Regions from separate parts of the Streptomyces sp. NPDC093984 genome, predicted to be linked through region 2. Evidence: riboswitches for the same ligand, from Rfam matches in the RefSeq annotation. Region 2 holds a riboswitch; each other region holds the start of a gene.

Region 1 (3,199 bases), on a different contig from region 2:
GCAGCCGGTCGCCGTGCTTGGAGACGCTCACCGGGTCCACGACGACCGGTGCCGGCACGTCCGTGAGCAGGTCGGCCACCGCCTGGACCAGCGCGGGCGAGGCGAGCATGCCCGTCTTGACCGCCTGCACGCCGATGTCGTCGACGACGCTGCGGTACTGGGCGCGCACCGCCTCCACGGGCAGCTCCCACGCCCCCTGCACCCCCACGGAGTTCTGCGCCGTGACCGCGGTGATCACGCTCATCCCGTGGGCGCCGAGCGCCAGCATGGTCTTCAGGTCGGCCTGGATCCCGGCGCCGCCGCCGGAGTCGGAGCCGGCGATGGTCAGGACACGGGGCGGCGCGGTCATGCGCGGCCCTCCTCTCGGACGCGCACGCGGCTCTCCTCCCGGAGGCGCAGCGGGGCGTACAGCGCGAGGGCGACCAGGAACGCCACGTAGTAGGAGACGTCGGCGCCGTGCAGCGCGTGGGCGGCCGGGCCCACGTACAGGCCGGTGTCCATGAACGGCACCGCCGCGGCGAAGGCGCCGACGAACGCCAGCAGCGGCGGCCACACGGAGCGCGGCCGGGCGGTCCAGGCGGCGAGGTCGACCGCGGCGCCGCGCCGTGCGAGCCAGTCGACGACGACGATCGCCACGAACCCGGGGATCCAGTAGCTCACGAACAGCAGCACGTTCTGGAAGCGGGCGGTGGTGTTCGCCGCGTGCATCCACAGCACCAGCGGAAAGCCGAGCACCACGGCGAGGGCGGCGGCCAGCGGACGCGGCAGGCGCACCCCGACGGTCTGCAGTGCCAAGGAGCCGCTGTAGTCGTTCATCGCATTGCTGGCGAGCGCCGCCAGCGCCACGGCCAGCAGCCCGAAGGCACCGGCCGCGCCCCCGCCCAGCACATGGTCCACGCCCGCGGCCGTCTGGTCGGTCAGCACCGACGCGCCCCACAGCCCGAGGACCTGCACGGCCACGAAGGACACCACGAGACCGAGCAGCGTGCACCAGAACATCCGGGACCGTGAGGTGCCGCGCGGCAGATAGCGGCTGAAGTCGCTGGCGTACGGCGCCCAGGACAGCGACAGGCTGAGCGCGATGGTGCTGGTCAGCACGAAGGCGCCCACCCGGTCCGCGCCGTGCGCGGTGCCCGTCCAGGCGGGGTGCACGCTGCCCGCCATGCGCAGGGCGATCAGTGCGAAGGCGGCGGCCAGCACGAACGTCATGACGAGTTGCAGCCGGTGGATCGCCTCGTAGCCGAGGACCCCCAGGGGTCCTTGGGCGAGCATCACCACCAGGACGCCCAGCCAGAACGGCCAGCCGGCGAGCCGCGCCAGCGCATCGCCGCCGAACAGCCCGATCAGCGCGTCCCAGGCGATCGAGGACAGCCACTGCAGCACCCCGGGCAGCACCACCGCGCGCCCGAACGCCAGCCGGGCGAGCGGCAGCTGGCCGGCTCCGGTGCGGCTGCCCCAGGTGCTCAGATAGGCGGTGGGCACCGCGCCCAGCACCGTGCCGAGGACGACGGCGGCGAGTGCGGTGGTGAAGTCCAGGCCGAGCGCGATGCCGATGGTCCCGGTGAACACGCCCGTCATGGTCAGATTGGGGGCGAACCACACGGTGAACAGCCGGCCCGCCCCGCCGTAACGATTCGTCTCGGGGACCGGCTCGATGCCGTGGCCCTCGACCCTGAGGTCGCCGGGAGCGGTGGGCATCCGCCCGTCGAAGACGGTGCTCCGGCCGCCTGTGGGCAGCCCGCCCGAGACATGCGCCGATGGCATGAAAGACATCCCTCCGCCAGTACGAACTGGTTCAGGTTCGACGGGTGTGATCTCAGCCCGCAGATGGGGCACCCCGTGTCCGGTACGGCGGCAAGACTAACCCGAGGACGGGAATCGGCCATACGTGAGGGCCGCTGCCGGGTCGGTCAGCGGCCCTCACGAGGTCTTGGTGGCGCGTCAGCGCCGGGTGTAGATGAAGCCGATCTTGTCGACCTCGTCACCGGAGCGCCCGTGGAACCCCGCGATCTGCCAGCCGGAGGGCGCCGTGCGGGTCACGCAGTCGGACGTGGTGGTACCGCCCGCCAGGCTGCGGCCGAGGTTGGTCGTGAACTTCGCGGAGAAGATCCTCGTGCGGCCGTCGTACCGGCCCTCACAGAGCTGCGCGCTTGTCACGTACTCGTCGCTCCCCAGGGTCAGCGAGGATGCCGTGCCGCCGGTGCCGCCGTGCACGAGCGTGGTGCCGCCCGCCAGCGTCACGCCGACCTGGTCGACACGGGAGCCGCTGCGCAGCGAGATGCCGGTCGCCCGGGCGCCGGCCGGGACGCTGTCGATGTCGTCGTAGTAGTCGCCGTGCGGCCCGCCGAACTGGTCGCTGAGCTGGAAGGCGGAGTTGCGCGTCCAGCTGAACGTCGCGGTGATCGGGTCGTGGTCGGAGAGCATCTTGCCGTCGTCGGTGAGGAACTTGGCGTGCTCGTTGTTGTACGCGGTGGCGTTGAGCGAGACGAGTTTGCTGCCCCGGTAGAGGATCTTGTCGACGACCTCGCAGCTGTTGGTGACCGCGTTCTCGTCGCAGAGCAGCGGGTCGCTGCCCTTGGCGGGCGGGGTGCCGCCGCGCACCAGCTTGACCCAGGCGTCGGTGAGGCCGTTCGCAGCGGCGAACTCGGCGATCGTGTCACCCGAGCGCGTGTAGCGGGTGTTGGTGTCGCCCATGACGACGACGGCGTTGCCCGCGGAGTGGGTCTTGATGAAGTCCGTCAGCTGGTTGAGGTTGTCCGCGCGCGAGGCCAGATCGCCGTCGTTCGTCCCGGCGTTGGTGTGCAGGTTGTAGAAGTCGACGTAGACGCCCTCGGCCAGGCGCTCCCGCATGAACGTGAAGCCCTTGGGGGTGAGGCAGTCCCCCGAGTCGTACTGGCACGAGTTCCAGTGCACGCGCTCGAAGTCGTCTGTGTCGTACGGGATACCGGACAGCGTGTTGAGTCCGCTGCCGACGCCGGCGCCGCCGCTGGTGGGCGTGCGGTACGGGTGGGAGTCCGCGGCGTACAGGTACGCGTGGTAGTTGAAGTCCTCCTGGACCTGGACGATGTCGTACGGGCCGAGGCGTGAGCCGATCGTCGTGGTGCTCGACTGGCGCGGTGTCGGGGCGCTGGAGATGCCCTCGGGGAGACCGGCGACGTTGTAGCCGAGCACGCGGAACGTGCCCGAGTCGGCCGCCGTG
Region 2 (3,199 bases):
GGATCAACCTCAGACAGATACTCCGTCATGCCCGCCCCTAACAGTTCGTCCCTAGGGTGTGTGTCGTTCGCACCGTACAGATCCGCCAGGACACTACGTATCGAATCCGTGTCGAAGTTCTACCGGCAAGCGGCTCAGCTGGGGAAGAGGGACAGGTCAAGAGGAGGTCGGGACGCAGCCACAAAGCGCCTTCTAAGCACCGGTCCCAGGGCGTCATGATCTACCGATGGATGAGTATGACTGGCCCACGGGCTCTGAAGCGCCGGCCGCTGAGGCGGTCCAGTCGAGCTGGGCGGTAACCGTCTCGGCCCTGCCTGTAGGAACCCGGATCACCGGCGAGGTCATCGGTCGGCAGCGCTTCGGGGTCTTCATACGTATAGACGGCGTGGCGAACGCCATAGCGCTGGCGGAGATCACGGCCATGCCGCACGGGACGGACCTCCCGGCCCTCGGGGCCTTCGTCAGCGGGGAGGTCCTCTGGCACGCCGCCCACAACTACCAGGTCAAGGTCCGGCTCGATGAGTGGGTGGCAGCCGACGAGTGATCTTCGCTGGGCCGTCCCTGGGCCGTCCGAGGCCGCTCAGCGGCGACCGGTGACGACTACTAACGACAGTCGTAGCGAGCGACAGCCGCAGGTCACCCAATTGGATCTGCGACACTGGTGAGGCCATGCCTAAGCCCGGAGAACTCACTTTCGTCGCGCCGCGCGGTGCCAAGACGCCGCCGCGGCATCTCGCCGACCTCTCGCCCGCCGAGCGCAAGGAGGCGGTCGCCGCGGTCGGTGAGAAGCCGTTCCGCGCCAAGCAGCTCTCGCAGCACTACTTCGCGCGGTTCGCGCACGACCCGGAGCAGTGGACCGACATCCCCGCGCCCTCCCGTGGCAAGCTCCAGGAGGCGCTGCTCCCGGAGCTGATGACGGTCGTCCGGCATCTGGCGACGGACCAGGGGACCACCCGTAAGACGCTGTGGCGGCTGTTCGACGGCACGCTCGTCGAGTCCGTGCTCATGCGCTACCCGGACCGGGTCACCATGTGCATCAGCTCGCAGGCGGGTTGCGGCATGAACTGCCCGTTCTGCGCCACCGGCCAGGCGGGCCTGGACCGCAACCTGTCGACCGCCGAGATCGTGCACCAGATCGTGGACGGCATGCGGGCGCTGCGCGACGGCGAGATCCCCGGCGGCCCGGCGCGGCTGTCCAACATCGTCTTCATGGGCATGGGCGAGCCCCTCGCCAACTACAAGCGCGTCGTGGGTGCGATTCGGGCCCTTACCGATCCCGCGCCGGACGGGCTCGGCCTCTCGCAGCGCGGCATCACCGTCTCCACCGTCGGACTGGTGCCGGCCATCCACCGATTCGCCGACGAGGGCTTCAAGTGCCGTCTCGCCGTCTCCCTGCACGCCCCGGACGACGAGCTGCGCGACACCCTCGTCCCCGTCAACACGCGGTGGAAGGTGCGCGAGGTCCTCGACGCCGGGTTCGACTACGTCGAGAAGTCCGGACGCCGGCTGTCCATCGAGTACGCCCTCATCCGGGACATCAACGACCAGGCGTGGCGCGGTGACCTGCTGGGCCGGCTGCTCAAGGGCAAGCCCGTGCACGTCAACCTGATCCCGCTGAACCCGACGCCCGGCTCGAAGTGGACCGCCTCCCGCCCCGAGGACGAGAAGGCGTTCGTCGAGGCGATCGCCGCCCACGGTGTGCCGGTGACGATCCGGGACACCCGGGGTCAGGAGATCGACGGGGCGTGCGGTCAGCTCGCCGCGACCGAGCGGTAGTCTGAGAGCCGTCAGTCAGTACGTACATCTTCATATTCCGACAGGGGAGCGCCACAGCGCTGAGAGTGCGGTAGCGACCGCAGACCCTCTGAACCTCGCCCAGGTCATTCTGGGTAGGGAGTTCGGTCTTCACTCGAGCTGTTGCGCCCTGCCCGGGACCCTCCGAGGTCCGGGGCAGGGCCGCGTCTCTTCCTGGTCACCCCCAGGAGGAATCCAGTTGAGCATCACCGGTAAGCAGTGGGCGGCCGTGGCCGTCGGACTGGGCATGGTCACGCTGTCCGCGTGCGGATCGTCCGGTTCCGGAAGTGGGAACGGCAGCGGCGGCTCCAAGACCGTGACCCTCGTCAGCCATGACTCGTGGGCCGCCTCCAAGAGCGTCATCGCGGCGTTCGAGAAGGAGTCCGGCTACACCGTCAAGGTCCTCAAGGACGGCGACGCGGGCCAGGCCGTCAACAAGGCGATCCTCACCAAGGACAACCCGCAGGGCGACGTCTTCTTCGGCGTCGACAACACGCTGCTGTCCAGGGCGCTGGACAACGGCCTGTTCCAGCCGTACGAGGCCAAGGGCCTCGACCAGGTCGGCACCCAGTACCAGCTGGACGCGGACAAGCACCGGGTCACGCCCATCGACTACGGCGACATCTGCGTCAACTACGACAAGAAGTACTTCGCCGACCACAAGCTGACCCCGCCGGCGTCCTTCGACGACCTCGTCAAGCCCGAGTACAAGAACCTCCTCGTCACCGAGAACGCCTCCACGTCCTCGCCCGGTCTCGGCTTCCTGCTCGGCACCGCCGCGAAGTACGGCGACGGCGGCTGGCCGGACTACTGGAGGAAGCTCAAGGCCAACGGTGTGAAGGTGGTCGACGGCTGGGAGCAGGCCTACAACGAGGAGTTCTCCGGCTCCGCCGGCGGCAAGAAGGCCAAGGGCGACCGGCCGCTCGTCGTCTCCTACGCCTCCTCGCCGCCCGCCGAGGTCGTCTACGCCGACCCCCGGCCCAAGACCGCGCCGACCGGCGTCGCCACCGGCACCTGCTTCCGCCAGATCGAGTTCGCCGGTCTGCTGACAGGCGCGCACAACACCAAGGGCGGCAAGGCGTTCCTCGACTTCCTGATCAGCAGGAGGTTCCAGGAGGACATGCCGCTCAACATGTTCGTCTACCCGGTGGTCGAGGGAGCGAAGGTGCCCGCGGAGTTCACCGAGTACGGGCCCGCGGCCAAGGATCCCGAGACCATGGCCCCCACGAAGATCGCCGCGAACCGTGACCAGTGGGTCAAGGCGTGGACGTCGCTCGTACTGAAGTGACCCCACGCAGGCGGGGGAACGCGGCGCGGCTCGGGCTGATGGCCCCGCCCGTCGCGTTCTTCGCGGTCTTCTTCGCCTACCCCGTCGCCGCGATCGTCGCGCGCGGTCTGAAGACGG
Region 3 (3,199 bases), on a different contig from region 2:
CCTTGTTCTCGCCTCGGCGCACGGCGATGAGCTGGCCCTCCTTGACCAGCTGCCGCACCCGGGTCACCTCCACGCCGAGGGCTTCGGCGATGTCGGGCAGGGTGAGCCAGGCGGGGACGAGAGCATCGATCTTTGCGTCAATCTCGGTCACGGGATCAAGCGTGCCATCCCGGACTGACAGTCGGAAGCGGAGCGCCTCCGGCGGGGTTAGGCGGAGGGGGTGGTCGCGCCCTACGCCGTCGCCTCCTTCAGTGGGCGGGACGGGTCCGACAGCAGTGCGGGATTCATGGGGGTGCCCGATTCGATCAGGCGGCGGCCCTGCGCCAGGTCCCGGGGGCGGCCCACGGCCAGCAGGGCCACCAGGCGGCCCTCGCGCAGCCAGCAGACCGTCCAGGCCGCGCCCTCGGGGTCGCCGCGCCACACCGTCGTGTCGGCGGACGCGTGGTGGCCCACGTACTGGACGAACCGGCCGAACTGCTCCGACCAGAAGTACGGCACCGGGTCGTACGCCACCGGTGTCTGGCCGATGATGTTCGCGGCCACCGTGCGCGGACCCTGGAGGGCGTTGTCCCAGTGGTGGACGAGCAGGCGCTCCTCGTAGCGGCCCGACGGGAAGGACGCGCAGTCGCCGACCGCGTACACGTCCGGCACCGAGGTGCGCAGATGGTCGTCGGCCAGCACCTCGCCGTGCACGCCCAGCTCGATCCCGGACCCGGCCAGCCAGGCCGTGGCGGGCCGGGCCCCGATGCCCACCACCACCGCCCCGGCCGGCACCCGAGAGCCGTCGTCCAGCACCACCGCGCCCGGCTCGATGCGCTCCACGCGCGCGTGCGTGCGCAGCTCGGCCCCGCTGTCCGCGTACCAGGACGTCATCGGCGCCGCCACCTCCGCCGGCAGTGCCCCGGCGAGCGGCCGGTCCGCGGCCTCCACCACGGTCACCGCGCAGCCCGCCTCGCGCGCGGCGGTGGCGAACTCGGCGCCGATCCAGCCCGCGCCGACGACCACGATGTCGTGCTGCCGGGCGAGCACCGGCCGCAGCCGCTCGGCGTCGTCCAGTGTGCGCAGCAGATGTACCCCGGGGACGCCCTCCGCGCCCGGCAGCCGGATCGGTTCCGCCCCGGTCGCGATGACCAGGACGTCGTACGGGACGGGGCCCCGCTCGGTGTCCAGCTCGTGGTCCTGGGGGCGCAGGCCGGTCGCCTCGCGGCCCAGTTCCAGCTCGATGTCCAGCGCCTCGAAGTCGACGTCGAAGGCGGAGCCCTCGGCCTTGCCGAGCAGGACGGCCTTGGACAGCGGCGGCCTGTCGTACGGCTGGTGCGGCTCCGCGCCGATCAGCGTCACGCCGCCGGTGAAGCCCTGTTCCCGCAGGGCGACCGCGGTCTGCACCCCGGCCATGCCCGCGCCCACGACGACGACGCGCCGTGCCGTACCGTCCCGTGCCTGCGTCTGCTCGCTCACCTGATCACCATAGACAACTGACGAATTGTCAGTCAGGGGGCGTGCTGAGTGACGTCCTGCACAGCCCTCGGGCCGGGCGGAGGCTGTCTTACAAGGGCGGCGCTCTGCGGGCTAGGGTTGCCACCGGAAGCACTCGCGGGAGCCCGGCGCACCGGGCTGAGAGGGAGGCTGGGACGGCCTCCGACCGTACGAACCTGATCCGGGTCATGCCGGCGAAGGGAGGGGCTGGACGCCCATGTCGCGTACACCGGACGAACCGTCGACAGCGCGCGATGCGTCGACCGTGTCGGACGTTCTTGTCATCGGGGGCGGGATCATCGGTCTGGTGACCGCCTGGCGGGCGGCGCAGCGCGGGTTCGCCACCGCCGTGGTGGATCCGGAGCCGGGCGGCGGAGCCGCGCAGGTGGCCGCCGGGATGCTGGCCGCCGTCACCGAGCTGCACTACGGCGAGCAGACGCTGCTCGCCCTGAACCTCGCCTCAGCGCGCCGCTACCCGGACTTCGCCGCCGAGCTGACCGAGGCCGCCGGCCGGGACCTGGGCTACCGCAGCTGCGGCACGCTCGCCGTCGCGCTCGACACCGACGACCGCGCCGAGCTGCGCGAACTGCACGCCCTGCAGCAGCGCTCGGGGCTGGAGTCGGAGTGGCTGAGCGGGCGGGAGTGCCGCCGTCTGGAGCCGATGCTCGCACCGGGCGTGCGCGGGGGGCTCAGGGTCGACGGCGACCATCAGATCGACCCGCGCCGCCTCGCCGCGGCCCTGGTGACGGCCTGTGAACGCGCCGGGGTGGTCTTCCACCGGGTGTGGGCCGAGCGGCTCACGGTGGTGCGGGAGCGGGCCTGCGGGGTGCGGACCGCCGACGGCACCGAGTTCTCCGCCGGGCAGGTCGTCCTGGCCGCGGGGAGCCTCAGCGGGCGGCTCGCGGGCGTCCCGGCCGACGTCCTGCCGCCCGTACGTCCCGTGAAGGGGCAAGTGCTGCGGCTGACCGTGCCCGAGCGGTACGCGCCGTTCCTGAGCCGTACGGTGCGCGCCGTCGTCCGCGGTGGCGCGATCTACCTCGTGCCACGCGAGAACGGCGAGCTGGTGGTCGGCGCGACCAGCGAGGAGATGGGCTGGGACACCACGGTCACCGCGGGCGGGGTGTACGAGCTGCTGCGGGACGCTCACGAGCTGGTGCCCGGGATCACCGAGCTGCCTCTCACCGAGACGCGGGCGGGTCTGCGCCCGGGTTCCCCGGACAACGCGCCGCTGCTCGGCCCCACCGAGCTGGACGGTCTGCTGCTGGCCACCGGCCACTACCGCAACGGTGTCCTGCTCACCCCGGTCACCGGCGACGTCATGGCGCACGTGCTGACCACCGGTGAGCTTCCCGAGGAGGCCCGTCCCTTCACCCCCCGGCGTTTCACCGCCGCCGCACTCACGGAGCAGCCCGTATGAACATCTCGGTCAACGGGGAGACCCGCGAGGTCACCCCCGGTGTAGCGCTCGACGCGGTGGTGCGGAGCCTGACCGCCGCCCCCTCGGGCGTGGCCGCCGCCGTCAACGAAACCGTCGTCCCGCGCGGGCAGTGGGCGTCGACGTCCCTCAGCGAGGGAGACCGCGTCGAGGTCCTCACCGCCGTCCAAGGAGGCTGACCCATGGCTGACGATCCCTTCGTCCTCGGTGGGACCACCTACTCGTCCCGGCTGATCATGGGAACGGGTGGCGCGCCCAGCCTGGACGTGCTGGAGCGGGCGCTGGTGG

The links. A riboswitch is a leader RNA that binds a small molecule or an ion and turns the genes downstream of it on or off. The one in region 2 is predicted to bind thiamine pyrophosphate.
Region 1: linked by a shared signal. The riboswitch ahead of ACIRC0_RS02830 (purine-cytosine permease family protein) and the one ahead of ACIRC0_RS29550 (thiamine ABC transporter substrate binding subunit) in region 2 are both predicted to bind thiamine pyrophosphate.
Region 3: linked by a shared signal. The riboswitch ahead of thiO (glycine oxidase ThiO) and the one ahead of ACIRC0_RS29550 (thiamine ABC transporter substrate binding subunit) in region 2 are both predicted to bind thiamine pyrophosphate.

The regions. Positions count from the first base shown of each region.
Region 1 is NZ_JBIWIM010000001.1:600,368-603,566, reverse strand. It holds gene thiD (bifunctional hydroxymethylpyrimidine kinase/phosphomethylpyrimidine kinase) at 1-349, opposite strand, end outside; gene ACIRC0_RS02830 (purine-cytosine permease family protein) at 346-1,764, opposite strand; TPP riboswitch at 1,756-1,850, opposite strand; gene ACIRC0_RS02825 (jacalin-like lectin) at 1,942-3,199, opposite strand, start outside.
Region 2 is NZ_JBIWIM010000010.1:38,391-41,589, reverse strand. It holds gene ACIRC0_RS29565 (DUF6416 domain-containing protein) at 1-29, opposite strand, end outside; gene ACIRC0_RS29560 (hypothetical protein) at 227-544, shown strand; gene rlmN (23S rRNA (adenine(2503)-C(2))-methyltransferase RlmN) at 670-1,776, shown strand; TPP riboswitch at 1,809-1,914, shown strand; gene ACIRC0_RS29550 (thiamine ABC transporter substrate binding subunit) at 2,042-3,082, shown strand; gene ACIRC0_RS29545 (ABC transporter permease) at 3,058-3,199, shown strand, end outside.
Region 3 is NZ_JBIWIM010000003.1:323,561-326,759, forward strand. It holds gene ACIRC0_RS13635 (Rv2175c family DNA-binding protein) at 1-151, opposite strand, end outside; gene ACIRC0_RS13640 (NAD(P)/FAD-dependent oxidoreductase) at 232-1,458, opposite strand; TPP riboswitch at 1,584-1,696, shown strand; gene thiO (glycine oxidase ThiO) at 1,694-2,893, shown strand; gene thiS (sulfur carrier protein ThiS) at 2,890-3,090, shown strand; gene ACIRC0_RS13655 (thiazole synthase) at 3,094-3,199, shown strand, end outside.